Regions from separate parts of the Acetobacterium sp. K1/6 genome, predicted to be linked through region 2. Evidence: riboswitches for the same ligand, from Rfam matches in the RefSeq annotation. Region 2 holds a riboswitch; each other region holds the start of a gene.

Region 1 (10,774 bases), on a different contig from region 2:
ACTTGAGTGAGTCTGATTATACCCAAACCTCCTGGGCTAATCTGCAGACGGTTATAAAGAATCACGTCGTTACCGATAAAAGTACAGCGGAAGAAGTGGCTGATGCCGTTAAAGCCATTGAAACAGCGATCCAACAGCTTGAAAAATTAAGCACATCCACAGTCTACGATAAAGCCGGCACCTATGGCCCAACTAACGGATCAGAACCGATCAACCAGGATGTGATCATCACCGCTACCGAAGTAATCCTGCAGAACCTGACCATTGATGGCAACCTGATTATTGATGAAGCCGTTGGTGACGGCGATGTCACCTTGAATAATGTCACCGTCTCCGGCGAGCTGCGGGTTCGCGGCGGCGGTAAAAACAGTATTCATATTAACGGTGGCGATTATCAGAACATCCTGGTGGAGAAAACCCCCACCGGCGTCGTGCGGATTGTGGTCACTGGACTCGATGGGACTCCATTTGTTTTAAGCGAAGTCGCCGCTGGTCAAGAAGTGATTCTAGAAGGCAATTTTGATTCGGTAACCGTAAATGCCCCGGATGCCGTGGTTAAAACCGACAAACAGACAAGCATCAAGCAGCTTATTATCGCGCCGGAAGCCAAAAACAGCACGGTGAATCTGGGCAGCCAGACAACCGTTACCGACCTTTCTGTAAAGGCTCCCGTCAAAGTAACCGGGACGGGCACCGTCAGCAAAGCTGAAATTGCCTCGGACAATGTCAGCTTTGAAAAAGCACCCGGGAACTATACTGTCGATCCCGAAGTCGTTATTCCCCCAGTAATCCCAACACCGCAACCACAACCCGGCGGCGATAGTGGTGGCGGTTATACACCACCAAGCAAAATCAGTCTGAGCGTGGTCACTGCACCAACCATTATCTTGTCTAAAACCTATGACGGTACCACGGATACCGATGTGACTAACAAGGTTCTTGATGCTACGGCGGTTACCGGAATTATCTCTGGCGATAACGTGACCGTAAGTGCTACCGCCACTTATGACAATAAAAACGTCGGCAACAACAAAGATATTACCGTCACCTACAGCCTCTCCGGTACCAATGCCAATAAGTACAATCCGCCAGCCGCCACGACCATAAAGGGTGAGATTACGCAAAAACCTCTGAGTAATGCGACGACAACCGCCATCGCAAAGGAATTTGACGGAACAGCGACGCTTAACACCGTGATTACCGAAGCCCTTGGCCAGTTTAACGCCGATACACTGACGATCACCCGGACCGCTACCTATCAGAACAGTAGCGGTAAAACGGATGCGATTGAAGTGGGTACGAATAAACCAGTGCTATGCAGCTATAACCTGTCGGGAACCGACGCCGGTAATTACAGCGCACCGGCGGAACACGCGGAAATCGGGATCATTACGAAGAAAAATCTGATGGTCTCCGCCGCCAGCCTGAATATCAATAAAAACAAAACCTATGATGGCACCACCGATGTGTTTAATAACAAGGGAAAAATTGCCGCCGGCAATAACGTGATTAGTGTGGCAACCGGTGTAGCAGCCGACCCCAATATTAATGTCACAGCCACCGCAGTCTATGATAATCAAAACGCCGGTAGCAACCGGACCATTACAGTTAGCTATACAATTGATAGTAGCCCTGCTAATAAACGCTACCAGATCGCAGCGACCGAAACAATCGGGGCCAGCATTACCGCGCGACCATTGACGATAGTAGCTCCCACCCCGGTGGCCAAAGCTTATGACGGCACCGCCGATGTCTTTACGGCGGCCAATAATACCGAGAAAATCTATAATATGCCGGTCACACCCGGCAATATTGCCGCTGCTGACGCCGGTAAAGTGACGGTCACTGCGACCGCCACCTATGATGACGGTAAAGACGTCGATCCCAATAAAAACATTACCATTCACTACACCCTTGCCGGCGAGGCCGCAGGAAATTATCAGCCCCTGCCGGATGATCAAAGCAAAACTGCTGATATTACCCCACTGTCGATTGCCACCACTCCCATTGTCAAAGATAGTGATAAGACTAAGGAATATGACGGTACCAGCAATGCCCTCGTCACCGTCAGAGTTACCGATACTAATCAAATACCGATCGTTCAGGAAGCGATCCAAAACGGGACGCTGACATTTGATACCACTGCTGTCTATAAAGACAATAATAGCGAAACCAGTAACGTCGGTAGCGGTTATACGATCGCCTATACCTATAAACTCAGTGGCACGGCAGCCCACAATTTCAGCCTGGCGGATGCCGCATCCGATGGCAGCATTACCGGTACGATCTCCGGCGGCAGTATTACCCCAAAAACCTTGACCATCGCCCCACCGGCTATCAAGACCTCCCGCCCCTATGACGGCACCAGTAAGGTTTATGATTCGGATGGTAAGGAAATATCATCATATACGGTCGCTGCTTCGCAAATCAGCGGGCTTGCTGTAGGTGAAAGCATAGCTGTGACAGCTAATCTTTCATCCAACGATAAAGATGCCGGCGAGCAAACTGTCACTATCAGCTACTCCACCAGTGACACTAGCGGTAACTATCTGATTACCAATCAGACCACCACAGTTACCATTACCCCGCTGCCGCTGACCGTCGTCAGCACCAAGCTGCCGGCCATCGCAGCGACCCATAAGTATGACGCCACTACCGATGTTTATCTGGCCGATAACACAACTAAATTATCGGAATATCCCCTTGCTGCTGATGCCGTTAGCGGCTTAATCAATAACGATGCCGTGACGGTCAAAGCCACTGCCAGCTACGATACTAAAAATGTCACCAGTGACGGCAGTGCCAAACCCGTGACCATCCACTTTACCCTTGACGGCGAGGCCGCCAAAAACTACCTGGCCCCGAATCCAGATACCTCAAAAACGGCGGCGATTACACCAAGAATCCTGGGTTATGTCAATGTCAATCTGGCCACCGTAAAAAAAGCCGATGGCAGCAGCAGCATCACGGTCACATATGCTGGAGTTAATCCGTCTAAAAATCCAGCTAACGGTACGGACGCTATTGCCCATATTGCTGGTAGTGTAGAGCAGGAAGATGTGCATCTGGCAACCTACAGCGCTGACTATTACGATAGCAGTAACAACAAAACCAGTAACGTGGGCAACAATTACACCATCAAACTAAGCGGCACCTTAACCGGCAACCATGCCAGTAATTACCTTATGGCTGATTATGTTTATTCAAGTAATGGCCAAATTCTTGATGCCAATGCGGTTATCTCCACCCCTTACAATAACACCGCCTGGACTCCGGCCGGCAGCCTGACCGCACCAGCTGATGGTTTTAAACTCTTTTACGCCAAGCAAGCGGGTGCGACGACTTTTTACGGCTATGACAGTACTGGTCAGATCTACAGCTCAACCAACTTAAGTACCTGGACAAGCGGTGCTCAGGTTACTTTGGACGGCAGCAAACAGTTGATTGGTATCGATGATAGCTATGGTCTGCTGGCGATTGACAGAAACTACACCGAAGACGTAAACACCAATAAATACTACCAGATTTACTCCTGGTCAGGCGGATGGGTTGATATTGATCCCAACAATCCGGAAATAAGCAACATCATTCCGATCAATTCCACCTATTATTCTGACAACACCGGCGTCTATCTGATCTGTCAGGACCAAGACAATAACAACAAAGCGATTAAACGCGTTATTTCTGGTTCAGACCAAGAGACAATCGATGCTAGCTCAGGCCCCACCCTCCCAGGCGGCTTTAAAAACTCCCTGTTGGTCTATGACGGCAGCACCCTGATGCTCTACGCTTACTAAAACTCCTATAGCCAGCCCGGTCGTGGCTTGCCCCGGCTGCAAAAAAACTCAGAGGCCCCTGATTCATCCTGAATCAGGGGCCTCTTTAGGCACTTATACGACTTACCACGATACTTAATCAGATCACCGATCAGCCTTACTGATCAGCTTTTACCTTAAACCGCAACACCGTCTTTAACTTATTCGTCTCGGTCCGGCGGGGATCATAAATCTCCCGATGGGTTTTATCACTGCGCCGATAGCCATGCTCACTGCAAAAAGCTTCCATCTGCGCAAAGCTGGCCGGCTCATCATCATAGCTGCCCAAATGCAGCATTTGGCAGCAGGTGCCTTCCTCTAGTTCCCCAAGCCGGATACGATCGAGGAAGTCATTGGGCTTTTTCTTTTTGACTTCCGTGATAAACCGGGCAGCCAGTTCAGCGGTCAGAAAATCCGGCTGGCGGATCATCATCGTATAGGCATAGTTACTTTTATCCGCACTGGTTCTGGTCGTGTCGACCAGATCCCAGACCCCTTCCAGGGGGAAAACGGTATAGTCGTAATAGCCCTCCGGAATGGTCTTGCTCTTATAGGACATTTTTACTGCGTAGCTGAAGCTGTACAGCGCCCCCACCACCTCCGCAAACGCTTCCCCATTGGGATCGCCATTACCGTCTAACATAGCAAAGTGCATCGCCGGAACCGCAATGATTGACGGCTGAGACTTTGGTAAATACAAGGCTTTAAATTGCTTTTTATAATCGACTTTGTCCATCGTTTGCGTCTCCCTTAATTCAGTGAAATATAGACATGGATCTCGGCGTTGGCCATGTCTTCCCCGGGTTGATATTCCTCAAAATCGCTACTAAATTTCCGGTCGAGCTTCATATCCCAAAGCTTCACCCATAAGTCGCCAACGGCCTGCTGCACATCACCATGGACAACAAATTTTGCATAGTTACCAGGTGCAATGCTTACGGTTTCAACCCGCTCTGATTGCGAAGCTGCAGCATCAACTTCACAACCAACCACCACGTCATAAGTGCCGGCCACACCATTTTCATAATTGGTATAAAGACCAATACATTTCTCATTTTTTCTGCCGGTCAGGGAGGCTTCAATTCCTTCCCCATAAAAACGCTGCCAGGTGGCACCAATTTTTTCAACCATCTGGGGATCGGTATTACTGGTGCGTATTTTCAGCCCCGCCACTTGCTTTTCTGTTAGTTGTACCAATTCATAATCCATTTGTGTATACCTCTTTCTAACTTATTAATAAATTCAGTATACACCCTTTAACCTGACACCTAATGTCATATTAAAGATATTTTTTAAGACCATCTTCCAATTTTTTCTTAATTGCCTCCCGCAACCACTGGGGTTCTAACACCTCAGCAGCATCACCATAAGAAAGAATATAGCCATACACCCAGCCATCCTCGGGCAAGCGGCTCGCTACCACAAAGGACCCATCCTGATTTTTTGTGATCGCGGCCGGATCAAATTCATCATAGATCCGAAACGCCATGCTCGCGTCAATTCTCAGGATCAACCTGATTTGGGAAGCGCTTATCTCCGGTTTTTCAAAAACAGGGCCCTCCGGCAGGGTCCGGGAAAAAGCCTCCGATAACTGCCGGAGCTGCCTGATCCGACTGACCTTGAAAAAGCGCAACGCCTCTTTACTTAAACAGAATCCATAAACATACCAGGACTGCCCCTTAAACAAGAGCTTTAGCGGTTCAATAGTGCGCCCGGTCTTTTCTCCGGTCGCACTAAAGTAGTCAAAAGCAATTCTGTTTTTTTCAAGGATGGCGTTTTTCAGCACATTAAATTTTTCCCGTTCATCGCTATCACCGCCCCAATGGGAAAAGTCGACTTCAATCCAGTCGGCATCTTTTTTTTCAAACAGGGTCGCCAGTTTTCTCAGCACCGGATCGACCTCCGGTCCGTTTAGCACATTCATCCCCTGTAGCGATGCCAGCAGATTGACCTGTTCCTTTTCTGAAAGCAGTGATTTTTTAATCACGTAGTTATCCAGCAGCCGAATTCCTCCACCCTTACCTTTTTCAGCATAAACAGGAATCCCAGCCGCACTTAGAGACTCCACATCCCGGTAAATGGTACGCTGAGACACTTCAAAGTAGTCGGCTAATTCGCTCGCCGTTATCTTTTTCTTTTCAAATAAAATATAGACCATTTCTAGCAATCGATTGATTTGCATTGTCATTATCCTTTGTCGTTTTGTCTTCTATTTTATCACAATTTTGTCGCAAATGGCACTTCTATAAAAGATCGCGCGCTGTTTGCCTTCACCCAACACTTGCCATCTTTTTTTCGTCGTCCGTCATCTTTTCCTCTCTGGCAATGCAGCCATCGATGCTGCACGCTGCACAATCGCAATAATTTTGAAAATCATCAAAGAGAATCCCGGAAGAACTGTAGACAGGACGCATAATGTAGCCTTTACCCATCTTTAGTCCGATCTGCAGGGAGGCACTGCCAAAGCTGTCAAAAATAGCTTTGCTATCCTGAATTGCCCAATCCTGGATCAGACCGGGATTCGCTATTCCCACCTGCTTAAGATGATTGTCTTCCCGAACTGCCGCTTTCAAGTGCTTCATGGCACCATACATAATTGGCAACTTAAGCGACTGCAAAAAATAATGTTCAATCTGGTGAAGCTTTGTTGGCATTTCACCGATTGTCAACAAATACAAAAACACCTGTTCGTGGTCTTTTAACAAATAATGAAGGGTTTTGCTCTTGTACTTAATCCCATCCATCACAACTAAATGCTTCGAAAACGTCTCAACCGGACAGGCTTTAATGATCGCCATCGGTTTTATCTGGTTTCTTAAAAGCTCCACCGCATTTTGGTATTCATCATAAACTGGTGAATCACATGTTAATTTCATTTTTTTCATCAGCATCGGCATATTGACATCAACCGGTAACTCTATTATCCTAATTTTTTCCATCTCTTCCTCTTTCTCGACATCTACAAAAAGCTAAAAAAACCTTTTTAAAAGGTTTACAAAATGTGTGCCATATTTTTGTCCAGATAAGGGAAAAAATTTCTCCAAATCCTGTATTTCTAAATGGTCTCACACGTTGTAGCCTTCTTTGAAGCTTCAAACATCTTAACCATTTGGAAATATCCTGACTTGGCGGGGCTTGTTGCAAACGGCCTTCTCGGATAACCCAATGACCACCTGCACCCATGATCGCCTTACAGTAGCAAAGAAACTGTTGCGGATTCCCACCGCATTCCTTCTGTCATGGTTTGACTCTATACTAATCTAAAACGTATTTTTTGGCAAGGGTTTATTCTGACCGATCATAGTAATTTCCTGAGCGTAATCAGGATGATCTTTTTTAGCATTAGCGCCTGCTATCTACCCATTGATACAATACACATTGATTCTTTAAAAATCTTAATCGCTTTCACTTAAACTAACAATTTTTTGCAAAGATAACATAAATCCTGTTAGTCTACAATCATTTGGGTATAATTATTATATATCCAATATTTAGAAGGTAGGAGGAAATTTTATGGCACAGTATCATGAACCAATTGAATTATTAGATGAAAAAACGATGAACATCACTCGGGCCATCAATAGTTTAAAAGAAGAATTAGAAGCTGTTGATTGGTATAACCAACGCGTGGCAGCAACGAGTGATCCTGAATTAAAAGGAATTATGGCGCATAACCGGGACGAAGAAATTGAACACGCCTGCATGGCCATTGAATGGTTAAGACGAAATATGGACAAATGGGATGAAGAACTGCGAACGTACCTGTTTGTCGATGGTTCAATTCTGGAAGCCGAAGAAAATGAAGCGGCACCCGAGTCTGTAAATATATCCGGTATCCATATCGGTGATTTAAAAAAATAACGCGCATTAATCAAGGAGGAAAAAATGTTAAAAAGAGAAATCGCACCCTTAACTCAACTCGCCTGGAGCGAAATTGATGGCCGAGCGGAAGCCGTGTTAAAAAGTCGATTAACAGCAAGAAAGGCCGTCACGGTAAATGGACCGAAAGGTCTTGATTTTACTAGCGTATCGGAAGGTCGACTCGAATTAATTAATGACGATGAAAACCTTGTTAAAACCGGTGTTTTCAAGATCAAACCACTTGTTGAAGCAAGAATAAGCTTCACCTTAAACCGTTGGGAGATGGATAACCTGACGCGTGGTGCCAAGGATATTGATTTAACTAATCTGGAAGAAGCTGTCCAAAGAATTGCCGAGTTTGAAGAAACGGTCGTGTATAAAGGCTTTGAAGCTGGTCAGATTAAAGGTCTGGAATCGGTAACCGTTAATGAAAAAATACCCTTTGGTAAAACAGACTCCCAAATTATGGAAGCAATCTCAAAAGGCCTGGTTACACTAAGAGAAAAATTTGAAGCCGGTCCCTTTGTATTAATTGTTGGTGAGGTGGCTTATAATCGTCTCAATATAAGCTCTCATGGGTATCCGCTGATTAAACAGATCGAAGCCCTCATTGGTGGAAAAATACTATTAAGCACCGTTCTTGATGGCGCTTTTCTGATCCCTTATGATAATCCAAACTTTGAACTGACCATCGGACAGGATTTTGCCATCGGTTTTGAATCTTATGATAAAGAAAATGTCAAACTGTTTATCACCGAAAGCTTTACCTTCCGCGCGTTGGACGAAAATATTATTATTTCCTATACGCTATAAGCGTTTCCCATCGTTTTATCAATCAGGAGCGTCAATCGATCTTATTACAAAACGGTTTGATCTTTTTATGGCGGAGGATAACAATTATAGGATAACAAAATAGTACCAAAAAAACCGCTAAGACATCAAGCAGTTGATGCTTAGCGGTTTTATTTTTTAACTTACAATAATTTGCTTTAAATACTTAATAACCAAATCAGCAAAGCGGTTAATGTCTTTAATATAGGCAAAATCCTTGCCATAGATCAGCTTTTCAGCCATCAGATCCTGCTCTTTTCCGGTGAAGACCCCCAGTACCATAATACCCTGTTGGCGGGCCGTTCGAACTTCCCGGGCGGTGTCAGAAATAGCCACCCGACCCCGATAGGCCTGGGTTAAACTATTAACCTGACCCTTTCCCACCTTAATGTCGTTGGGGCGGCCGTCGCTGAGGACAATTAAAATCTTATTATCTTCCCCTCGCTTAATGAGATCTTCACAGGTGGTCTTAATTGCCAAACCGTCGCGGTTGTTGCCGGAGCAATAATATTCAAAGATGTTGTCATTGGCTGAAAGGGGCGATTCGTAATCACGGAAGCGTTTGATGACTGTATAGTCAAGAAAACTGGAAAAACCCAGCACCCGATTAGGAATCCCCAGTTGGGTTAATGCCATCGCCAGAATATAGGCTTGAATCGCAACATTGGACTGGTTACGTCGCTGGGAGCCACTGGAATCGATAAGGATATCCACCACAAAGCTCCCCTTGTTATTATCAATATTTTTTACAAAAACCTTGTTATTACTGCTACGACCAATCCGCCAGAGTTTGCTGGGAATCAGCCTCCCGGCATCAGAAGGGATGGCGTCGATAATTTCTTCCTGAACCAGGGTTCGGGACATGCTTTCCCGAAGCTTATTAATGTTGCGCTTGAACACCTTGTAATTAGCGCGAAACACATCGGTATTTTTAATCTGGTGCCGTTGCACATATTTCTGTTGAAATTCATTATCACTGTCACTCCGGACGACGCCATCGGTCATATGAATCCGGCAGCTGCCATGGGCGTCTTTGCATACCCGGTTCTGAAGCTTTTTGACTTCACTGATATCCAAAAACGATTTTCCGTAATAGTAAGCCACTTTTTCATAGATTTTTTCGATATCCTCTTCCTGCACCCGCAAAATCCGGTTGTCAGCATCATTGGATACGTTGGACTGATCTCCTTGGGATTCTCCCAGCAGAGCCTCGGCAATGTCTTCAATGGAGGCTTCAATGTCCAGGTCTTCGGGCTCGTCAAACATCTCTTCTAACATAAAATCAGAAAAATCGCCGCGGAGATGATTTTTATTGTGGCCCGATTCACTGGAATCACCGCTATCGCCCTCCACAAACATCGGAAAATATTTCACATAGATTTCTTCAATGCCTTTTAATAACTCAATGGTATCCTCCCGATCCTGTAGGTTTTCCAGATCGCTGGCGATGTTTCGGGTTTCGGTGTCCATCATCGGCGCTTTACCAATCTTTTTTAGGATCATCGCGTGACGTACCTTTTCCATCAGATCGTCGGTGTGAAGCTTATAATAATTGCGAAGAATATCATCGTAGGCATCTTTGCGGATATCATAAACTCCGGGGCGTTCGGCAATAATTTTTTCTTCCACTACCACATCACTCCCCATAGCAATAAGACTCAGGAGAATATCCTTATTAAAACCCGCCCGATAACGACTGATGACGTATTTCTTGACACTGGGCCAGTTAATGAACTTTCGCCTTCCCCCGGCAGTTACGGCATGGTAAAGGGCCACATTTTTTGAAATAAAGCTCTTTTCTCCGACGTCCATGTTTTCATCGTAATCACCGGAAACCGTCCACATCAGATTGGATACCCGGTTGTCAAATTCATAGTCCTGATAGATCCATTTTGCATCCTTCATGGCCTGTTCCTCCCTTCTTCAGGTGTTGGGCCGATTCTGGCCTTAGCCGGAAAAAACATCGGCACAATCCCAGCTTTCCCGGATCCGGGTTTTGATGACATCCAGAACGATTTCTTTTTCAAACTGATCGAAGGTTTTTCCGACCACCCCCATATCGACCGCCAGCATCGGTTTTAAGCCTCGGCGGATGGTGCGCAGACTCCCGATAATCCCCCGCAGATCGACAGACTTGGTGGAGATTTCCGAATTTCTGGCCTTGGCTTGAAGATCCAAAAAAACACCGGCAAACTGGGCCAGAATTTCCGGGTTGGCATCCGGAAAATAATCCTTTAAAATCAGCATCAGGGTTTCTTCCTCAATTT
Region 2 (10,774 bases):
CAATCAGCTACGACTCGCTTATCCTTTAAGGTCATTGAGACTGGAGATGATTATTATGTTGTGGCTGGCAAAACCATTGCACCGATCCAGAATGCCAGTTCAGGTGAATCAGGAACAACAGGAGACGGTATGGCAGCAGCGGATGGTTCAAGCAGTAGCAGTTCGGCTGGCAATGTCTGTACCCTTTCAATTAATTGTTCGACCCTGCTCGATCATATGGACCGATTGCCTTCAGGAAAGGGTGCCTTTGTTCCGGCCAACGGCTGGATTCTTTACCCCTCGGAAGTGAGCTTTAACGCGGGAGAATCGGTTCACGATGTGCTTCAACGGGTCTGTCGGGACAATGGTATTCACATGGAATCCAGTTTTACACCGGCTTATAACTCCGCTTATGTTGAGGGTATCAACCAGCTTTATGAGTTTGACGGTGGGGAGCGTTCCGGATGGATGTATAATGTCAATGGTTGGTTCCCCAATTACGGGTGCAGTCAATACGCCGTCAAACAGGGTGATGTCATTAACTGGGTTTACACCTGCGATCTGGGCAGAGATGTTGGGGATAATAGCATGTGGTAGGATTTAAGAAGTGAATCTTGTCAGTTAAGTAGGAGCTATCAGCTTTGCGCCCGCTTTGGCGCAAAGCAATGGCCGCTCAATGTTTTTTGTTTCGTAATTGTTTATCAACAAATCATTAAGGAGGGTGTCAATGGAAGATGCTTTTTCGACCTATCATCCGATCATAAATTTTTTCTATTTTGTAGTCGTCCTGACCATCAGTGTGTTTTTTAATCACCCGGTGATTTTGGGCGTGTCGCTTATATCGGCAATCATCTATTCTATGGTGCTTCAAGGCTGGCAGAAGGTGCTGAAATTTAATTTCTTATTTATGCTGCCAATGTTAATTATTGTAGCGCTGATTAACCCGCTCTTTAATCATGCTGGGGTAACCATCTTGTTTTACTTGAAAAATGGCAATCCCATCACCCTGGAATCCATCATTTATGGCATTGTGATGTCGGTGATGCTGGTCCAGGTGATAATCTGGTTTTCCTGTTATAACATTATTATGACATCGGACAAGTTTATCTATCTGTTTGGGCGAATCATCCCGGCACTGTCGCTGATTTTTTCCATGGTTTTGCGGTTTGTACCAAAATTCAAGGCTCAGCTTAAGGTGATCAGTAATGGGCAGAAATGCATTGGTCGGGATATTACCAACGGTAATATCTTAATGCGGGCCAGACATGGGGTAACCATTCTCTCGATTATGGTCACCTGGGCGCTGGAAAATGCCATTGAAACCGCGGACAGCATGAAGGCGAGAGGCTATGGGCTAAGCGGTAGAACGGCCTTTTCCCTCTATCGTTTTGATAAACGGGATAAGGGAATGCTGGCAATGATGCTGGGCTTGCTGCTGTTGTTTATTGTCGGGGTATCGATGGGTAACACCTTTGTTCAATATAATCCCGCGATTGTTATAAGTGGCATTAACCCGGTCACCTTTTTTAGTTTTTTTACTTATTTCATTTTTGGAGCCTTTTGTTTGATGCCGGTGGCAGTAGACGGTCTGTCTTACCTGAGATGGGAAAAAATGAAGGCGGTGATACCGGAAAAAGAGTTCCATATGGAAATGCAGGTGAGTGTGGAAGCACCATAAACACACAAAAATAAGAACGTGAATGACGTTGATCTTTACAGTAGATCTTTAAGAAGGAGGCATTGATGATTTTTATCAATCAATCAATTAAAGGATGACAGTATTAAGAATAAACAACCTGAGCTTTACCTACCCGGAGATGAATAAACCGGCCCTGAAAAATATGAATCTAGCCATTGAGGAGGGGGATTTTGTGGTGCTGTGCGGCAAAAGTGGCTGTGGTAAAAGCACCCTGCTCCGGCATTTTAAGTCGGTCCTGACCCCTTATGGGACACGCACCGGAGAAATCCTGTATCGGGAAAAACCCCTGGAAGAAGCCGATTTAAGAACCCAGAGTCAGGAAATTGGCTACGTGCTGCAAAGCCCGGAAAATCAGATTGTCACTGATAAGGTCTGGCATGAACTGGCCTTTGGTCTTGAAAGCCTGGGCTATGATACCCCGACCATTCGTCTGCGAGTCGCTGAAATGGCCTCCTACTTTGGCATCCAGGGCTGGTTTAAACGCAATGTCGTGGAATTGTCCGGGGGACAAAAGCAGCTACTGAATCTGGCCTCGATTATGGCCATGCATCCCGCGGTGCTGATTCTGGATGAACCAACCTCTCAGCTTGATCCTATTGCAGCTTCGGATTTTCTGGAAACGGTTAAAAAAATCAACCGCGAACTGGGAACCACCATTATTATGACCGAACATCGTCTGGAGGATGTTCTCCCGGTTGCCGATCAGGTGGTGGTCATGGATGAAGGCGAAATCATCGCCACGGGAACCCCCCGCCAAATCGGAAAAAAACTACGGACCCTTGGTCACGATATGTTTTTATCGATGCCGGCCCCGATGCAGATTTTTGCCGAGGTGGAATCGGATCTGGAATGCCCGATTACGGTGAGAGAAGGCCGCAAGTGGATGAGCGAACTGTTTTGCAATAATCCGGGTCTAAAAACAGTCATGCCGCTGGAAACCCCGGAGCCAGCATTAAGTGACCCGGTCGTGGAGCTTAAAGAGGTTTGGTTTCGCTATGATAAGAACTTGCCGGATGTGGTTAAAGACTTATCACTGCGGGTTCGAAAAGGCGAGTTTTACTGTCTGGTAGGCGGAAATGGCACCGGGAAAACAACCTCACTATCGCTGATTTCGGGGATCAACAAACCGTATCGGGGCAAGGTGCTACTTAATGGCCGAGATGTCAGAAAGCTAACCGATAAAGAATTGTTTCATGGCATGTTGGGGGTACTGCCACAAAGCCCCCAAAGTCTGTTTGTTAAAAAGACGGTGGAACGGGATTTATATGAAATGATTGGCGGAACCAGAGCGATAAAAGGTAGCACCTCTGACTGCGATCAGAACCAAAAAACAATGGTGGATAAGTTTGTTAAACTGATGCATCTTGAACATTTGTTGGATCAGCACCCTTACGACCTCAGCGGCGGCGAACAGCAACGGCTGGCCCTGGCCAAGATCATGCTACTGGAACCGCAGATTCTATTGCTCGATGAACCAACAAAAGGCCTGGATAACCACTTTAAGCGGGAACTGGGCGAGATTTTGAGAGCACTTCAAAAACAGGGGGTGACCATTATTATGGTTTCCCATGACATTGAATTTTGTGCCTTGTTCGGGGATGTTTGCGGCTTGTTTTTTGATGGCAGTATTGTCACCAGTAATTCACCGCGGGCTTTTTTTTCGGGCAACAGTTTTTATACCACCTCAGCAAACCGGATGTCCCGGCATATCTTTGAAAATGCAATTACAGTAAAGGATGTGATTACATGTTGTCAGATGAATTTCTAGATGACCGAGATGAGGTTGAAGAACAGGTCGAACCACCTGGCAAAAAAAATCTGAGCAAAAGAAGGCTGAGCAAACGGACATGGGCCGCCCTGATGATGATTCTGATGATGATTCCTCTGACGATCTGGTTTGGTATTTATTTTATGGAAGATCGTAAATATTATTTTATCAGCCTGTTTATTATTATCTATACCTGCATCCCTTTTTTGATGGTGTTTGAAGGACGTAAGCCCCAGGCTCGAGAGCTGATTATCATCGCCGTGCTGGCGGCTATCGGTGTCGCTGGACGGGCCGCCTTTTTCATGTTGCCACAGTTTAAACCGGTGGTGGCCATTGTCATCATTGCCGGGGTTTGTTTTGGTGCCGAATCCGGCTTTCTGGTGGGAGCCATGGTTTGTTTTGTGTCCAACTTCTTTTTTGGTCAAGGCCCCTGGACCCCCTGGCAGATGTTTGTCTTCGGTATTATTGGTTTTCTGGCGGGCATTCTGGTAAAGAAGGGTGCCATGAAAAAAAGCAAGGGTCAGCTCTGTCTGTATGGCTTTCTGGCAACCTTTTTTATCTATGGCGGAATTATGAATATGGCATCCTTGCTGATGTGGTCCAGCATTATTAACTGGAAAACGATTTTAGCCACTTATATCACTGGGGCACCCTTTGATTTGATTCATGCCAGTGCCACTGTGTTTTTCTTATTTGTTGCAGCTAACCCGATGATTGAAAAATTGGAACGGATCAAGAAAAAATATGGTCTGATTGATCCAAAATAGATTTTGTTTTAGTGAAAAAAGATCAAAAGTGACAGGGAGAGTTTCTTTTGATGATGACAGCGGATGCTGAGATGGAGAAATGACGAAATGGAAGAGTATAGTAAAGCAGTAGAAACGCGGCAAACCCAGGTATGGCATGTGAATCAGAGAGTAAAACAAGAGGGTCTCTTTGATTGCAGCGATGCGAAAAGTATAAAAAACAAACAGATGGAGGTCACGGAACCCTTTAGGGAGATTGGCACGGGTGCCTTTAAAGGAATCACAAAGGTGCGGCGGGTAGTTTTGTCAAACAGCGTCAAAATTATCGGCAATGAAGCCTTCCGGGGTTGCACCATGTTAAATCGGATTGAACTATCAAAACAAATCTGGCGCATTGGCAAGGGTGCCTTTTACGATTGTCTGCGACTAAGAACTATCGATATCCCCTGGCGGGTCAGGCGGATCGAAGAAAAGACCTTTAAGAAGTGCCGGTCTTTGAATGATCTTGTTTTGCATGACAATATTGAGTACATTGGGGAGAGTGCCTTTCTGGAATGTGAGGCATTAGCTGGAATTTCTATACCGGAAAAAGTGGAAGCGATCAATTTCAGAGCTTTTTGTGGATGCAAGAAATTGCAAGCGGTGAAGTTGCCGATGAATTTAAAAAGCATCGGCAGAGAAGCATTTTACAATTGTGGACTATTATCAATTGAGCTCAATGACCAGTTGGAGTCAATTGAAGAAAGTGCCTTTCTGAAATGTAAAGTTCTTGAGGAAATTGAAATCCCCAAAAGTGTAAAGCACATCGGGAAATGGGCCTTTCATGGCTGTCCAAAACTGGTAAAAGTAACTTTCCGTAGTGACCCGGAATATTTGGGTGAATGGCTTTTCAATCGAAAAAGTGTTAGAATATTCTGCAAAAAGGGATCTCGGGTCGATCAGTATTGTCAAAATTACGAGTATCAGACGGAGTATTTATAATAACGGTGTTTGTAAAAATTATGATGAGGAGCAGGCGGGATGATCAGGACATTGGGAAAGAATCAGGTGAGAATTTATAAACAGGAAAAAATTGTCATCAACGGAAATTATGATGCGATTGGTTTTGGTGCATTTGAAAATAAGATGAGTTTAAAAAAATTGACCTTACCGGAAGGTTTGATTCGAATTGATAAAAATGCCTTTAAAGGTTGTACGGCCCTGAAAACCCTTCATGTTCCAGTAACGCTCAAAGAAATTGGGGAAGCAGCGTGGATGGGCTGCACCAATTTGTTGATGATCGAAATCCCGAATGGCATTCGGTCAATTCCGCCGAGAACGTTTAAAAATTGTCTGGCCCTGACTCAGATCACACTTTCGCCAAGTAGTTGCTTAACCGGTATTGGAGAAAGTGCCTTCGAATCCTGTCGGGAATTAAAAACCATTGCGATCCCCAATGGGGTCAGCCGGATTGAACGACGCACCTTTTATCGGACCAAGAATATGAAAAGCGTGGTATTCCCAGAAAATCTGACCTTTATTGGCAAAGAAGCATTCTATTTTTCCGGACTGGAAGGAAAACTGATGATCCCAGAGGGCGTGACAGAAATTGAAGAGAGTGCTTTTTTTAGGTGTAAAAACCTGACCGAGGTGTTCATTCCCGGTAGTGTCAAGCGGCTGGGAAAATGGACTTTTCATGGCTGCTCGCGGCTTAAATATCTGACTATTCTTCATAATATTGATGAAATCGGCGAATGGATTATTAATAAAAATGATACCATAATTCGCTGCATAAAGGGTTCCCGGGTGGATCACTATTGCCAATCCCAGGAGTTTCGAACAGAATACGTAAATAATGTTGCGAAAAAATAAAGGACTTCAATAACTAGAATTTAGACGATCAAATGCTTGGCTTGGGATGAAGCTCGCTAAAATATTCAATTGAAAAATTTCCCGTTCTATGATACACTTCCACTAATATAATAGGAAAGTGATGAGGAAAGGGGTGTAAGACCCCTACAGCCCCCGCTACTGTAATTGCTGACGACGTTTTTAATCCACTGTCTAACCGATGGGAAGGGAGAACTGAGGATGAAGCAAGAGTCAGGACACTCATAATCATAGAAATTCTTCGGTGGGAAGAAAAGAATTAAACCTTTTGTTTAGTATCCAGCCTCCACAGGAAGCTGGATTTATTTTTGCGAAAAAAGCAAAAAAATAAAGAAAAAGAAGGAAGAAAATGAAAAAGAAAAGTATGAGAAGGTTGTTGGTGATTTTTACCGTATTAGCGCTGATGGTATCCTTTACCGGCTGCCAGAGTGGCGAGTCATCCGCAGATGGTTCCGGCGTCTCACCCAAAAGCGGTGCTACCACCTATCCGGTGACAATAACCGATGATCTTGGAAACGCCGTCAAGATTGAAAAAGAACCCCAGAAAATTGTCTCACTGTCTCCCGCTGCAACCGAGATTTTATTCGCCATTGGTGTAGGGGATCAGGTGGTGGGTCGCACCGAGTATGATAATTATCCCGAACAGGCGCTAACCGTGCCGAGCATCGGTGACTACAATGCGCCCAATGTGGAAAAAATCATTGCTCTGTCACCCGATTTAGTACTGGCTTCAGATTTTGTTTCCGATGATGTCAGAAAACAACTGGAAGCCACGGGTGCAAAGGTCATCCTCTTTAGTCCGATCAGTATAGATGGGGTTATGAAAGATATTGTGATTGCGGGTGAAGTGGCAAACGCTAATGATGCGGCTGGGGATGTGGTTAAAAAAATGATGACGGATCGTCAGGTGATCGTTGATCAGGCCAAAACTGCTAAAACCCAGAAATCAGTCTTTATTGATGTGGGTGACTTCTTCAGTGCTGGTCCTAACTCGATGATGGATGCAATGCTTATTGATCTTAATGCCAAAAATATCGCTGCTGATGCAGCTACGCCATGGCCTCAGCTTAGTACTGAACAAATTATTGCGAGCAATCCGGATGTGTATATTTCCCTTTACAACACACCAGAACAGGTAAAGGCGACGCCCGGGTTTGACAAGGTTACCGCGATTAAAAATAACGAGATCGCATATTACGAATTTTTAACCCCGGAAAGCGATTTAATTCAACGACCGGGCCCCCGGATTGTACAGGGGCTGGCATTGTTGGCTAAGGATATTTATCCGGAAATATTTGCAAAATAAAGTGTCTGTTAAACCAAAATTGGTAGGGGTGAAATCTGTTCGCCCCTGAATTTTATCAGATGAAGAAGAGAGAATTCAGGAGTGAACAGATTAAATGGAGAAAATGGAGTCAGCATGAAAAAAAAACTGAAAAAATACGCGTTGCCATTGTCGATTGCAATCTGCATCGGCACGATTTATCTGTGCACCCTTACGGGGATTACGACCATTTCGTTTGGGGATGCCAATAAAATTCTGTTAAATCAGATCTTTCATATTAATCTGGGGATGGAAAATATCAATGAGGGCGCAACGGCGATTATCTGGAATGTTCGCCTACCCCGGGTCATTCTCGCTTTTCTGACCGGTGGTGCTTTGGCACTGTGCGGGGCTGCCTATCAGGGAATCTTTAAAAATCCGATGGCCGACCCCTACATTTTAGGGGTATCCTCCGGGGCGGCATTGGGTGCCTCGATTGGTATTGTGATGAATTTCTCCAGTAATTTTTTAGGATCCAATGGGGTTGCTATCCTGGCTTTTGGCGGTTCTTTTTTAACCATTCTGTTGGTTTATAATATTTCCCGGGTCGGTCGTAAGGTGCCGGTGGCCACGCTTTTACTCAGTGGCATCGCCATTGGCCAATCACTGGGAGCCTTTATGTCATTACTGATGATCTTTAATAATGATAGCATGACGCAAATTATTTTTTGGGTGATGGGAAGTTTAAATGGTAAGGGTTGGGATCAGGTCCTGATTGTATTGCCCTATGTAGTGATTGGCTGCGTCATCATGTTAACCTCCGTCAGAGAGCTGGATATTATGCTGCTGGGCGAAGAAACGGCCACTCAATTGGGCGTTGATACCGAGGCGCTTAAGAAGAAAATCCTCTTTTCCTCATCCCTTATAACGGCAGCAGTGGTTGCGGCCACGGGGATTATCGGATTTGTTGGGCTGATTGTGCCCCATATTGTCCGCATGATCACCGGTCCCAAACACCGCACATTGGTACCCTTTTCAGTGCTCTTTGGCGGTGCTTTTCTCATTCTTTGCGACACCCTGGCCCGGTCGGTGACCTCTCAGGAAATTCCGGTGGGTGTAATCACCGCCGCCTTTGGCGGTCCTTTCTTTGTTTATCTGCTCCGCAAAAGAAAAAAAGGGGGGCTCTGAGATGGAACGGTTAATGCCAAGAATCATGCTCGATTTCAAGGATGTGGTATCCGGTTATGGCGAAAAAGATATCCTACAGGGATTTAGCGCGACCATCTGCCAGGGCGAGTTTGTCGGGCTGATTGGTCCTAACGGCACCGGCAAGTCAACCCTGTTAAAATGCTTGTCCGGACTGCTGCCGATTAAATCCGGGGTGATTACCCTGGAAGAAAAGAACAATACTAACTATACCCAACGGGAACGGGCCCAGATGATCGCCGTGGTGCCCCAGTCTTTTGATATCGACTACGATTTTACCGTGGAGGACATCGTTCTGATGGGGCGAAACCCCTATCTGAGTTATCGCACCAGAGAAACTCAGAATGATTATAATATTGTAACCGAGGCCATGCGGGCTACCAAGACCTTAAATTTTAGAAAACGGTTTTATAATAATCTTAGCGGTGGCGAAAAGCAACGAGTGATTATTGCCCGGGCCATCGCTCAGGAACCGGATATCATTCTTCTGGATGAACCCACCTCGGCTTTGGATATCCACCATCAGATTGAAGTGATGGAGCTGATCCGCAACCTGAATTTAAAAAAATCGATGACCGTGGTGGCAGTGCTTCACGACATCAATCTGGCGGCCCGATATTGCAACCGGCTTATTTTAATGAAAGACGGCCGGGTCATCATCGACGGAACACCGAAAGAAGTAATCACCGAAGCCAATCTCAAAAAAGTCTATGAAATGAAAATGTTTATTCAGGAGAATAAGCTTTTTTGTAAACCGGAGATTATCCCACTGCGGGTGATTAAGGAATCGGAAAACTATCGCAGTTTGAAAATTCACGTGATCTGTGGAGGCAATCAGGCTTCTCAGGTGTTAGAAGAACTGGAGGCCATGGGCCATCAGGTCACAGCCGGAGTGGTCAACCAGGGCAGTGATGACTGGACCATCTGTGATGTGCTGGGGATTCCGATGGTTGAAGAAAGTCCTTTTACCGCCATCAGCAGGGAAAAGCAGGAAGAAAACCTGGCGGTGATGGCAGAAAGTGACCTGATTTTGATTTCGGATCTGCCTTTTGGTCATGGTAATATTAATAACCTGATGGGTTTGGAAAACCTGCGGGGTGAGCTTTATTTCCATCGAAATTGTCTGAACAACGATTTTACCGAAGGCGAGCTGGTTAAACAGCTTGAGCTTATCAAAAAGAAGAAAACGGTCAACGAAATGAATAGTCATCAGGAGTTTATAAAAATGATCAAAGAACGGACCCTGATTAATGAAAAATAGCTTCGCAAATGGTTGGCTGGAAGCAGCCGCTGTGCGGTGAAGTTTTTAATATATGAGTCGGATTAAATATTTAATGTAGGGGCGATTATTAATCGCCCGCATACTGCACAATTACCGGTTCAATTTGCAAAATTCTTTAATTCAACGTATAGAGCAATTTTAATAACAATATAAGCGTGTGATACAAGTCATTAAAAAAAGGAGACAGAAATATGAATTATTTTATGCTGGCGGGAACCAGCAGCAATGTTGGCAAAACAACGGTTACCATGGGCATCATGGCGGCCTTTAAAAAGCGGGGTCTCCGGGTAAAGCCTTTTAAAACCGGTCCGGATTATATTGATCCGATGTTTCATCGCTTTGTTACTGGTGAACCTTCCATTAATCTGGACACCTGGATGCTGGACGAGGAAATCATCAGGGGGCTCTTTTTTAGACGGCTGGACGAAGAAAATGGTCTGGGGATTGCTGAAGGGGTCATGGGTCTCTATGACGGCCATAGTCTGGAGTCGGAGGTGGGCAGCAGTGCCTATCTGGCCAAAACCATTGGCGCACCGGTGATTTTGATCATTGATGGCCGGGGCATGGCTAAGAGCGCCGCAGCACTGGTAAAGGGTTATGTCGATTTTGACCCCGAAGCGAATATTGTGGGGGTCATCATCAATCGCATTTCATCAAAGTCTCATTACCTGTTGTTAAAAGAAATGATTGAAGCCTATAATGATGTGACCTGCCTGGGTTATTTTCCTAATAATCCGGACATTGTCATGGACAGTCGTCACCTCGGGCTGGTACCGGTGGAAGAGATTGCTGATTTCAGGGAAAAGGTGGACAAGGCCGGAGCGTTGGCCGAAGCCTATATTGATCTGGATAAATTATGGGAAATTAGCAAGCATGACCAACCGGTGAGTGCTTTTATCGATCCCTTTTTAGCTTATGCCGATAAATATCAGGGGTTGCGGATTGGCGTTCCCAAAGATCG
Region 3 (10,774 bases), on a different contig from region 2:
AAACTGTACTGAATTGGCATTACGCAGTGGTAACAGCTTTTCAATCGCTTCGGTATAATGACTTGGCATCCTTTCTTTTGTATCTTCTGGACAAAAACACAAAATCCTGCCACCTGGTTTTAAAACCCGCCACCACTCCCTCAGGGTTTCTTCCGGCGTGAAAACCGTCCACATAATCAGACGATTAACGATCACGTCAATACTATCATTCTCAAAAGGAAGCTCATTCCAGTCTCCCTGAATAAAGTCAATGTCCAGGTTAGTTTCATTAGCAATTTCTTTTGCCTGTGCCACCATTTTTTCCGCAAAATCAATACCCACACTACGATAACCCGCCTCTGCTGCTAAATGCGCCAAAAAACCAGTGCCGGTTCCCATATCCAAAACTCTCTGGTTTTTATCTTTACCAATATGTTCCACCAGAATTTGTTTCCAAATATCGCGATCTTCGCGCTGATTATGTTTTTTATCATAATGTTTTGCATGCTGATTCCAGACCGTTTTTATTTCTTCATCAAAAGTAGCCATTTTTTTCCTCTTTCATTAATTCTCTAATCCACTACCGTAAAGGCTTTTTTCTGGTTGTTCAGCCCCGGAATGGTATAAATTTTTGCATTTACTTCAAAATAGTCTTTGATATTTGCTTCAGTAATCATTTCGTGACTCGGTCCAAATCCATACTGACCTTTTCCCAGCAGCAAGGTATCATCTGAAATCCGTAAGGCGTGTTCAGGATAATGGGTATTGATGATACAGGAGATCCCCTGTTCGTCTTTGAGCCGCTGGATCAGTTTTAAAACCAAAAACTGGTTTTTGAAATCGAGATGGGATTCCGGCTCATCCATAATCAGAATTTTCGGTTCGTTAGCCAATGCTCTGGCAATATAAACCAGTTGTAATTGTCCCCCACTTAATTGAGAACAAAGTTGATCTTTGAAATCGATGATGCCGACTATGGACAACGCCTCCAGTACCTTTTCCCGGTCCAGCTTTGAAGGCATCCCAAAGATCGACACATGACGGCTTCGTCCCATGGTGACCATATCAAAAACCGAAAAAGCGAAAACAGTTTTATGCGCCTGAGGAACATAGCCAATCCCATCACGATCCAGCATTGAGGTAAACACCTGGCCATCAACCCGGGTTTCGCCTTCCTGCCACTTGAGCAGGCCCATCATGCATTTCAGCAAGGTAGTTTTGCCAATCCCATTTTGCCCCAGGATAGTCATAATCCGCCCTTGTGCAAGTTCAAAACTAATTTGCGAAAGCACCTTATTTTCCGGATGATAGCCATAGCTACCCTTAATTACTGCCAGTTGCATCTCAACACCCCTCTGTTTTCTTGTAAACCAGCGCGAAAAAAGGCGCTCCGATAATGGCTGTCAGAATTCCAATGGGGATTTCAGAGGGGGTTAAAACCCGGGCAATAAAATCCACTGTCAATAAAAATACCGCGCCACATAAACAGGATGCCGGCATCAGATATTTATGGTCTGAGCCAACAATCATTCTGCACAAATTTGGAATAATCAGGCCTACCCAACCGACGATGCCCGCTACCACCACCGACGATGCCGTAATAATGGTAGCCGCGGCAATAATGATCATACGTGTTTTTCCGGGGTTGATCCCCAAGGTTTTGGCTTCTTCATCCCCCAATGTTAAAACGTTTATCCGCCATCGAACAGCGATTAGTACCCCAATGCCAACCAAAATCGGTACAATGATTTTACCAAGGTCTTCAAAGGTCGTGTTTGAAAAGCTTCCCATTAGCCAGAAGGTAATCGCCGGCAACTGAGAATCGGTATCAGCCACAAATTTGACCAGCGAAATCAGGGCGTTAAACACGGCCGAAACAATGATCCCGGATAAGACCAGCGCTAAAATTGAGGATTCGTTTTTTAACCGCGAAAGAAGTAGGCTTACTACTACACTTAAAAGCCCAAAAGCAAAAGCCATCGCAGCCGTAACCCCGGTGGTAACCCCATTAGTCCAAAGAATTCCCAGGGCGGCACCAAAACCGGCCCCGGCACTAACCCCCAATACATCAGGGCTGACCAGAGGATTATGAAAACAGCCCTGAAAAGCCGCCCCGCTGACAGACAAACCAGCGCCCACCAGAATAACTATAAAAAGCCGCGGTAGCCGAATGTCAAGTACTACCGTTTTATCAACACTATCAAGAGGACTGCCTAACAGTCCGGACCAGAGCAGCTTTAAAACATGCTCCGGCTCGACATAATACCGACCTAAAAATAGTGAAGCAAAAGAAAAAACGATTAGTAACCCCAAAAGCAATACTATAAATGTGTTATTCCTGGTGATTGGTTTCATTGAAATCTTACTTACCGCTACCAGGAATCAAGATAGACTGGATCATTTCGTCACTGAGTTTAATTTCATAACGGCGCTCATAAAACTCCTTCAGAATCGTTTGATATTCATTGTCTGACAGTTTTTCGGGAAAGTTTTTGCTGACCAGCCATTGAATCATCAGCGGTGAGTCAGCACAAGGAGTACCCCAGTTCATAATCCCCACCGGAGTATTATAGATTTTACCGTCTTTGAAAGCCTGAATCTGAGACCAGTCCTGGCCGGCAATCGAACCTGATAAATACTGATCTGCCGGTAATCCCCGAAAAACATAGACAATATCAGGGTTCCAGGCTAGCAGTTGTTCCATGGTTACTTCAATGTTTTCACCGCTTAGCTCAGCCGCAGCATTAACCAATCCACTTTTCACTAACCAGTCATCCCCATAAGTACCGGCACCACGAACAGTAATCTTATCTCCGGTGTTACTCATAATCATCAGACCTTTTTGTTTTTCGACACTGCCGATTTCAGCAAGAATGGTATCGACCTTTTTATTGGCGATATCCCATTCCTGTTGTAGCGAATTGTCATCTTCCAAACCAAAAATTTCCCGCATCAACTGATCAATCTGGACCGACCAGTCTTCGTTAACCTGATTCTTTATAAAAAAGTCCACCACGGGGACCTGAATCGTCTCCAGACCTTTTTTTTGGGTATCTCCATAGACTAAAATAATATCCGGATCAAGCTTTAGAAGTTCTTCGGCATTAGATTCATAGGCAGATGATACAAAGGTCGTGTTGATTTCTTTATTATTGGGAACAAAGTAATCCAATAAAACTTTATTCATTTCGGTCAGCGCGATCGCACTGACACCAACGATATTGTCGGTACTCAATCCGTTGCTGACATAGGTGGATAACAGCGGTGGCGCAATGATCACCACATTTTTGATTTCTGCCACGGCTGGCAGGGTGACTGTTTTTCCAGCCAGATCGGTAATCGTTCGCTCTGATTTTGAAGCCTCACTGGTTTCATCTTTTTTTGTTTCGCCACAGCCCGCTAACAGACTGACCATCAGCAAACACATACTGATAATTAAGACACGTTTTAATCTGTTTTTCATTCTTCCTGTCTCCTTTAAGATTTAATCAATTTATTTAGTTAGTTTGTTCAGCAGATAGGCCGCTCCACGAAAACCCATTAAACCCGGCTGATCTTCAGTGAACCCGGCAATTTTGGGATGGGCAACCTGAATCCGATCCACGCTCGGCAGGTCTCTGATTTGCAACCCATCTGCCAGAACCAGAACGTCCTGATGACTTCTGAGTTTTTCATAGGCCGACTGACTGATCACCGACAACTCGGTGGAACGGGAGCACCAACTGCTCTTTAGAAAATATACTTCAAGATTCAGCTCGTCTTTAAAAAACTCAGCTAAACCCCGGACGCTATCTTCATGGCCACAAAGTACGATGGTTTTTCCCGAATTCTTTTGAATGACCTGTTCCTTGGCTATTTTCAGTGCTGTTACGGCCTGATGAACGGCGGCATAATCGGCCTTCTGGTTAATAACACGTTCAATCTTCTGCAGCCAGGCCCGGGTTCCTACCAACCCGTAAGGCCGGCCATCAACATAGGGAATCTCGAACCGCTGCTGCAGATCTTGTGCGAGCGCCAGTCCCTCCTGCCGGAGCACCAGATTTACCACCGCCTGCCCGATATTTCTGCAACTGGCGACACTGGTGTTTCCGGAAAGGTTGCAATTAAGTTCCATAGCAAAACACTTTGCCATCATGTCTTTAATTTCAGCGGCTTCGGCCAGATGATTGTATTCATCGGCACAGCAGCCGATGATGTTAAACCGATTCTTTTTAGGCCGATTTTTAATGGCTATCTGACCCAGTAAACGCAATGCCGTTTCAATCCCCACGGTCCAGTCGTTTTTCAGACCACCTCCTTTAATTGTTATCAGTTTGGCGTCAATGTGCGGTTTGATTTCATGGCAGATGCCATCAAGATCCACCCCGATCACCGCGGCCACTGATGAATCCAGAACCACAATCACTTCGGGGTGAAGGCGCTGATCAATTTCCATCAAGACCTGATTGAGCCGGTCATAGTTACCAAACACCACGACATCCTCATCCATTGTGGTGGTGTAAAAGCTGGCCTGCGCCGCATTCCCGAATTCTTTTAACGATTCCAGCAAATAGCGGGTCGTGCCCTCCGGCCCGAACTCCACAATCACCAGCTCCCTGACGCCGCTGAGGGCCCACAGCAAACCCATCCGTTCCGATGGGACGGGATAATTGTTAGAAAGATACATCCGGTGCACCTCCCGCTAAAACTGATTTGACCGCCGCCAGTGCCCAGGTGATCGCTTCATAGCCAATTTTTCCCGGTGGCACGAGTCGTTCCAGGTGCAAGATTCCCAATTGTTTTAAATAATCCACCGGTCCAAAACCAATGTATAAATCCGGTAAAAGTTCCGGCATCAGACTGACTGCCGCATTGGGATTGGCTACGTAATTCACATAGGGATCCCAACCCTGATCGAGAATCCGATCAATCTGCTCCTGACTGTTATCCGTGAGCCGATAGGCGTTAATCAGCAGTGGCACCATTCCCAGGGAGGTCAGAAATGCCGCCGCTTCAAAGGCATCCGGCGGCCGACCACCATTGACAAAGCTTTTTCCGGCCAGCACCTGCCGCGCCTCTTGCAGCTGCGAAACGGCGTTTTGATGAGCTTTTTCAATTATTTTTTGAATCGAGATACCCAAATGTCCTGCCAGCTGCTGGTAACCTGATCGGATCTTATCCAGCTCAAAAGAGGGTTCAAAGAAAACGTAGGGAGTGCCAAACTGGTCTTCCAAGGCCATTGCCAGTTCCCGACCGACCTCGCTGGTGACGATATTCAGGGCCGCCGCCGGGGCGCTCTGAAGGGCTTCAATGTTACAGGGTTCCGGAATGATCAGATGAAGCGTAATCCCGTTTTGCGTAAGCAGTCCCAGCAGTTCCGAATCCTTCAGAGAGCCTTCGATTCCGGCATGAAAATTTCGTCCCAACAGATTAACCGTTCCCGGTTTGACCGTTTGCGGTTTCATCAGCCGGACCATTGCTTTCATGGTCTGGGACACCGCCACCCCAAATTCATTGCAGTTTCGGTCATAATGGGCCACATGAATGGGCAGAATCGGAATGCCACATTCCTTTTCGGCGGCTTGACTAATGGCTTCCAGATCTTCACCGATAATTTCAGGAATGCAGGTGCTGACTAAAAAAATACAACGGATCCGGGGATCTTTGGCGATCTGCAGCAAGGCTGTCAGGATGCCATCGCGACTGCCAAAAATAATATCGGTGTCTTCAAAGACACCGGCAAAAAACCGCTCGTAGCCCGGTTCTTCACTGTGGTAGATGCAGCTGTTTCGGGCATACCAGGTGCATTCAGCCGTTCCGACGACCAGGACAGCCGCTTCTCTGATCAGCGGCGCTGCTACGGCCACCCCGAAGGTTGGACAAAAAACCCCACATGAAATAGCCACCGACGCCCCATAAATATCCTTATTATGGTTAATTTCTGACAGTCTGTTTAAACGCATGCTGCTGCCCTCCCGGCGGTTTTTTCACAGTCAAACAATTTATCCGCCAGCGCCGCATAGGATCGCGCCTGAGGGCTTTCCGGAAAGGCCTCAATCACGGTTTGATGTAAGGCTTCGGCCTGTTGCACCAGTGGATCGCGTTCAATCGTGTGGAGAATTGCGGTGTCAATTTCCCGGGCGGACTGAGCAACAATAGCCGCTTCATTGACAATCCCCTTCTTATTGAGGATCAGCCCCTTCAGACTGGCATATCCCCGGGAACCAAAAGATCGCACCGCAGCAGCAATATTATCGGCGGCATAAAGCGACATGCTTTCTCCCGAAGTCACAATGCAAACGCTGTCGGCATAGCCATTACGGATCGGCATGGCAAAACCGCCACAGACCACATCTCCCAACACATCGTAAATGACGACATCCGGGTTATAAACATCATTGGCTTTCAATTCAGCCAGTTTTTCAAAGGCCGCAATAATTCCCCGACCGGCACAGCCGATTCCAGGTTTTGGTCCACCAGCTTCGACACAGAGGACCCCGCCACTGCCAGTAAATACAAGATCAGAAAGTCTCGTAGCTATATCCTTATCCCGAATCACTTCCAGCACTGTCGGGATGCGTTTTCCGCCAGTCAGGTTGATGGTTGAATCTGATTTAGGATCACACCCGATCTGCATCACTGTTAACCCTTTTTGGGCCAAAGCCGCGGAAAGATTGGACACCGTGGTTGATTTTCCAATTCCCCCTTTACCATAAATCGCTATTCTTTCCAAAATTTACCTCCATTTTTTCCTAAATAAAAAAACCGCAGTTATCATAATGACAACTGCAGCTCCGTATTTATGCTGAATTTAAAACACAAAGAAATGGCATCGCTACGCCTTTCTTTGTTCTTCACCTATTCTGTAATCACGCAGAATAAAAGAATATCCACACAGGCAGGTTTTCTGACTCAAGCGTCTTCATTTTTCCTACCTTCCCAAATGATCAGTGGTATTCCTGGAAAAACTCCTCTTATACAGCGGCGGTACCGTACAGGATTTTCACCTGTTTCCCTATTATGCCGGCATTGCTATGCCAGCCACCTCTATTTCTGATTTAATTGTATGCCTAGTATACAACTAACCAGTTACCGCGTCAAGTCTTTTATTTAGTCTCAACAAACATTTCTGATGCCGATTTTACGACAATATCGCCGATATCTTGCAGGGTTAACGTTTATAAAAGGCGACAATTTCTGCGACCACCCGCTCCAGCTCTGGCTCCGAAAGGCTAAAGTATAATGGCAGCCGCAGCAACCGCAGGCTTTCGTTGCTGGTAAAGCGGTCGGCACCGTGAAAGCGTCCGAATTTCTGGCCGCCGGGGGTTTCATGGAGGGGGGTATAGTGAAAGGCGGTACAGATCTGATGCTGCTTGAGCCAGTGAATCAGATCGTTCCGTTCCTGCTGACTGGCGGTTTTGATATAAAACAGATGACCATTATGCTGGCAGTGTTCCGGCACTACCGGCAGCTCAATATAGCCAGCCGCAACCAGCGGTTTTAACCGTTCATAATAGTGCTGCCACAGGTTCAGCCGCTGCCGGTTAACCATTTCGGCGGCTTCCAGCTGAGCCAGAAGATGAGCCGCGTTGAGTTCGCTGGGTAAATAGGAGGAACCCAGATCGACCCAGGAATATTTGTCCACCCGGCCCGCCAGAAAATCATGGCGGTTGGTGCCCTTGTCGCGGATAATTGTGGCCTGCTCGATTAGATCCTCGCGATTAATCAGTAGGGCGCCACCTTCCCCCATGGTGTAGTTTTTGGTTTCATGGAAGCTGTAACAGCCCAGATCTCCGATGCTTCCCAGGGCTTTATTTCTGTAGCTGGCCATCACACCTTGCGCCGCATCCTCCACCACCAACAGATCGTGGCGTCTGGCAATAGCCATAATCGCATCCATCTCGCAGCCAATGCCACCGTAATGGACCGGCACCATCACCTTCGTGCGGGACGTGATAGCGGCTTCAATCAGGGTTTCGTCAATGTTTAAGGTATCCGGCCGGATATCAACAAAGACAATGGTGGCACCGCGCAGGGCAAAGGCATTGGCGGTGGTCACAAAGGTGAAGGCCGGCATGATCACCTCATCTCCGGGCTTGATGCCGGCCAGCAGGGCCGTCATTTCCAGAGCCGCGGTGCCGGAGTTCGTTAAAAAAGCCCCGGGGATCTGGGCGTTTTGACACAACCAGTCCGAACAGGCTTTCGTAAAAGGGCCATCCCCACCAATCTGATGATTTTTAGTGATGGCCGCTTTTATATATTTTATTTCGGTTCCCAAATAAAGGGGCATATTAAATGGTATCATGGTCATTTCCTCTTTTGTCTTAATCTGGTGAATGATTGGGGACTTGACCGGTTCTTTAAACGTCAATCAAATCCAGGATTTCTTCTTTCAGGGCCAAATAGCTTGCATCCACTTGAACCCGTCCGGTGCGTTTATCAACCCGGTCACAAAAATCGACGGTAAATTCCTGAATAATGGTGCCGGGACTTTTGGACATCACCAGCAGGCGGGTGCCCAGCGACAGGGCTTCGTCCACATCATGGGTGATCATAAAAATGGTGTTCTGATCATCCTTCCAGATTTTTCGCACCAGTTGCTGCATATGAATCCGGGTCAGTGCATCCAAAGCGCCAAAGGGTTCATCCAGTAGCAGAATCGCTGGCTCATTGGCCAGTGCCCGGGCCAGCGCCACCCGCTGTTTCATCCCCCCGGACAGTTGAAAGGGCGGCTGATCGGCCACCTCCAGCAGATGCACCTGGGTCAGATAATGGTTGGCAATCCGGGTGATCTCGTCTTTGGGAAGCCCTTTTATTTTAGGGCCAAACTCGACATTTTTACGGACACTCATCCAGGGATAAAGAGACGCCGACTGAAAAACCACACCCCGTTGACGGTCCGGCCCTGAAACCGGCTGACCCTGCATTAAAAAGGTGCCCTCACTCGGCAGGGTAAACCCGGCAATAACATTAAGCAGGGTGCTTTTTCCGCAACCCGAAGGTCCCAAGACACAGATGAAATCATGCTGATTGATCTTCAGATTTACCCCATCCAGGGCGCGGACGGGTTCGTTTTCGTTGGGGTAATCCACGGTTAAATTGTCAATTTCGATAATCAGCTCGTTTTTCATCTTAATCCATCCTTATTCTAATGACATCTCAATATACGTTGAATTAATAAAAGCGTCAAATTCTTCCTGGCTTGGTGAATTGTCAATGGATTTCTGGCTTTGCAGAAAATCCGCAGTATCTTTCATGATTTTAGAAAAATTCCCGGGCTTACCGACAGACCCCATATAATCTGATCCCAGTTGTTCCTCCGGCGTCAGCCAGATTGAACCGGTCATCTGCATCAAAGCATTTTCGGCGGTGATACCCAGTTCAGCCGCTACACTTTCGGCCGCTTCCTGCGGATTGCTGCGGTAAAGATCTCCACCTTCACTGAGGCCTTTTACAAAACCGGCGACCAGATCCGGATAGTTTTTAGAAAATTCTTTTCGAACCAGACAGACATTAGCTGTGACATAGCCTTTTTTTGCCATCTCTGCACTGTTAACCAGGATGCTGCCATTTTTTTCGAGATCACCGAGGGTGGGTTGCCAGGTATAAGCAGCGTTAATATCACCCCGCTCCCAGGCGGCCACAATTTCCGATGTTTGCATGTCAAGCAGTTGCACCTGATCTTTTATGCCAGCTTCTTTTAAATAATTAAGCAGACTATAATGAGCGGTACTGGCAAAAGGGGTGGCAATCTTCTGACCGACCAGGTCTTCTGGTTTAGTGATATTAGAGCCATTCTTCACCGCCAGACCTTCGATTTCCCCCAGCACCTCATGAATCCAGATCAGTTCCACATCAATACCCCTGGACAAAGCAATAATCCCATTGGTGTTTCCCATGGTGGCAAAGTCGATACTGCCAGAAGCCAGGGCCTTGTTGGCATCTACGCCAGAGTCAAAAACGATAAACTCATAGGGTACACCCAGTTCATTAAAATAAGCGTCAAAGATATCGCGTGTCTTACTCACCGTCTCATCATTGGGTACCCGCAGATAACCGATATTCACTTTCTTTGGTAAGGCGCCCCCATCATTCTGACTTTGACAGCCGCTAAACAGCCCTGCCACTACAACCATAATTACCAGCACTGCCAGCACCCAGACCTTATTCTTTATTACTCTTTTCATTTCCTAACCTCCTATTGATATCCCTTCCAAAAGACAATTTTCTTTTCCAGGGCCTTCAGCCCTTGATCAATTAGGACTCCTGATATCCCCATAATGATAATGCCAACAAAAATCACGCTACTTTTTAAATACCGGGAAGCATCAATAACCATCCAGCCCAGACCGGATGTGGCCGCAATCATCTCCGCCGATACCAAGGTGGTATAGGCTACCCCCACCGCCGTCCGAATGCTGGTGAAAATATCCGGCAAACAGGCCGGAAAAACGATCTGAAAAAACAAATCCTTACCGCTGGCTCCCAGAGACTTGGCACTGAGCAGATACTCAACCCGGATATTGGACACCGCCGACACACAGGCAATGTAAATAGGCGCAAATGCAGCCAGATATAAAAGCGTAATTTTAGATGACTCATCAATCCCCAACCAGAGAATAAGCACTACATAATAAGCCAGTGGCGGCAATGGTCGATAAAACTGTACGACGGAATCCACAATCGCTCCAAACTTACTGAAGTAGCCGCTAAATAATCCCAGTGGCACAGCCGTAACAATGGCCAATACTGAAGCAATAAAAAGCCGAAACAGACTGATGCCCAGATGTTCCCATAGACTAATACCATTATAACC

The links. Region 2 has a riboswitch for cobalamin ahead of U2P91_RS08815 (ABC transporter substrate-binding protein). Riboswitches for the same ligand answer to the same signal wherever they lie in the genome.
Region 1: linked by a shared signal. The riboswitch ahead of U2P91_RS11235 (hypothetical protein) and the one ahead of U2P91_RS08815 (ABC transporter substrate-binding protein) in region 2 are both predicted to bind cobalamin.
Region 3: linked by a shared signal. The riboswitch ahead of U2P91_RS12520 (AAA family ATPase) and the one ahead of U2P91_RS08815 (ABC transporter substrate-binding protein) in region 2 are both predicted to bind cobalamin.

What each region holds. Positions count from the first base shown of each region.
Region 1 is NZ_JAXQGA010000011.1:60,994-71,767, forward strand. It holds gene U2P91_RS11215 (YDG domain-containing protein) at 1-3,797, shown strand, start outside; gene U2P91_RS11220 (GyrI-like domain-containing protein) at 3,934-4,551, opposite strand; gene U2P91_RS11225 (GyrI-like domain-containing protein) at 4,566-5,024, opposite strand; gene U2P91_RS11230 (helix-turn-helix transcriptional regulator) at 5,095-5,997, opposite strand; gene U2P91_RS11235 (hypothetical protein) at 6,086-6,754, opposite strand; cobalamin riboswitch at 6,909-7,095, opposite strand; gene U2P91_RS11240 (encapsulin-associated ferritin-like protein) at 7,329-7,676, shown strand; gene U2P91_RS11245 (family 1 encapsulin nanocompartment shell protein) at 7,701-8,489, shown strand; gene U2P91_RS11250 (cobaltochelatase CobT-related protein) at 8,646-10,412, opposite strand; gene U2P91_RS11255 (AAA family ATPase) at 10,455-10,774, opposite strand, start outside.
Region 2 is NZ_JAXQGA010000008.1:43,738-54,511, forward strand. It holds gene U2P91_RS08785 (DUF4430 domain-containing protein) at 1-576, shown strand, start outside; gene U2P91_RS08790 (energy-coupling factor transporter transmembrane component T) at 707-1,657, shown strand; gene U2P91_RS08795 (ABC transporter ATP-binding protein) at 1,752-3,446, shown strand; gene U2P91_RS08800 (ECF transporter S component) at 3,425-4,213, shown strand; gene U2P91_RS08805 (leucine-rich repeat domain-containing protein) at 4,301-5,173, shown strand; gene U2P91_RS08810 (leucine-rich repeat domain-containing protein) at 5,213-6,043, shown strand; cobalamin riboswitch at 6,116-6,306, shown strand; gene U2P91_RS08815 (ABC transporter substrate-binding protein) at 6,411-7,367, shown strand; gene U2P91_RS08820 (FecCD family ABC transporter permease) at 7,482-8,513, shown strand; gene U2P91_RS08825 (heme ABC transporter ATP-binding protein) at 8,515-9,792, shown strand; gene U2P91_RS08830 (cobyrinate a,c-diamide synthase) at 10,005-10,774, shown strand, end outside.
Region 3 is NZ_JAXQGA010000014.1:18,854-29,627, forward strand. It holds gene U2P91_RS12490 (class I SAM-dependent methyltransferase) at 1-528, opposite strand, end outside; gene U2P91_RS12495 (ABC transporter ATP-binding protein) at 552-1,322, opposite strand; gene U2P91_RS12500 (FecCD family ABC transporter permease) at 1,324-2,334, opposite strand; gene U2P91_RS12505 (ABC transporter substrate-binding protein) at 2,342-3,442, opposite strand; gene U2P91_RS12510 (nitrogenase component 1) at 3,473-4,645, opposite strand; gene U2P91_RS12515 (nitrogenase component 1) at 4,632-5,921, opposite strand; gene U2P91_RS12520 (AAA family ATPase) at 5,912-6,691, opposite strand; cobalamin riboswitch at 6,838-7,022, opposite strand; gene rffA (dTDP-4-amino-4,6-dideoxygalactose transaminase) at 7,130-8,263, opposite strand; gene U2P91_RS12530 (ABC transporter ATP-binding protein) at 8,319-9,089, opposite strand; gene U2P91_RS12535 (ABC transporter substrate-binding protein) at 9,102-10,145, opposite strand; gene U2P91_RS12540 (ABC transporter permease) at 10,157-10,774, opposite strand, start outside.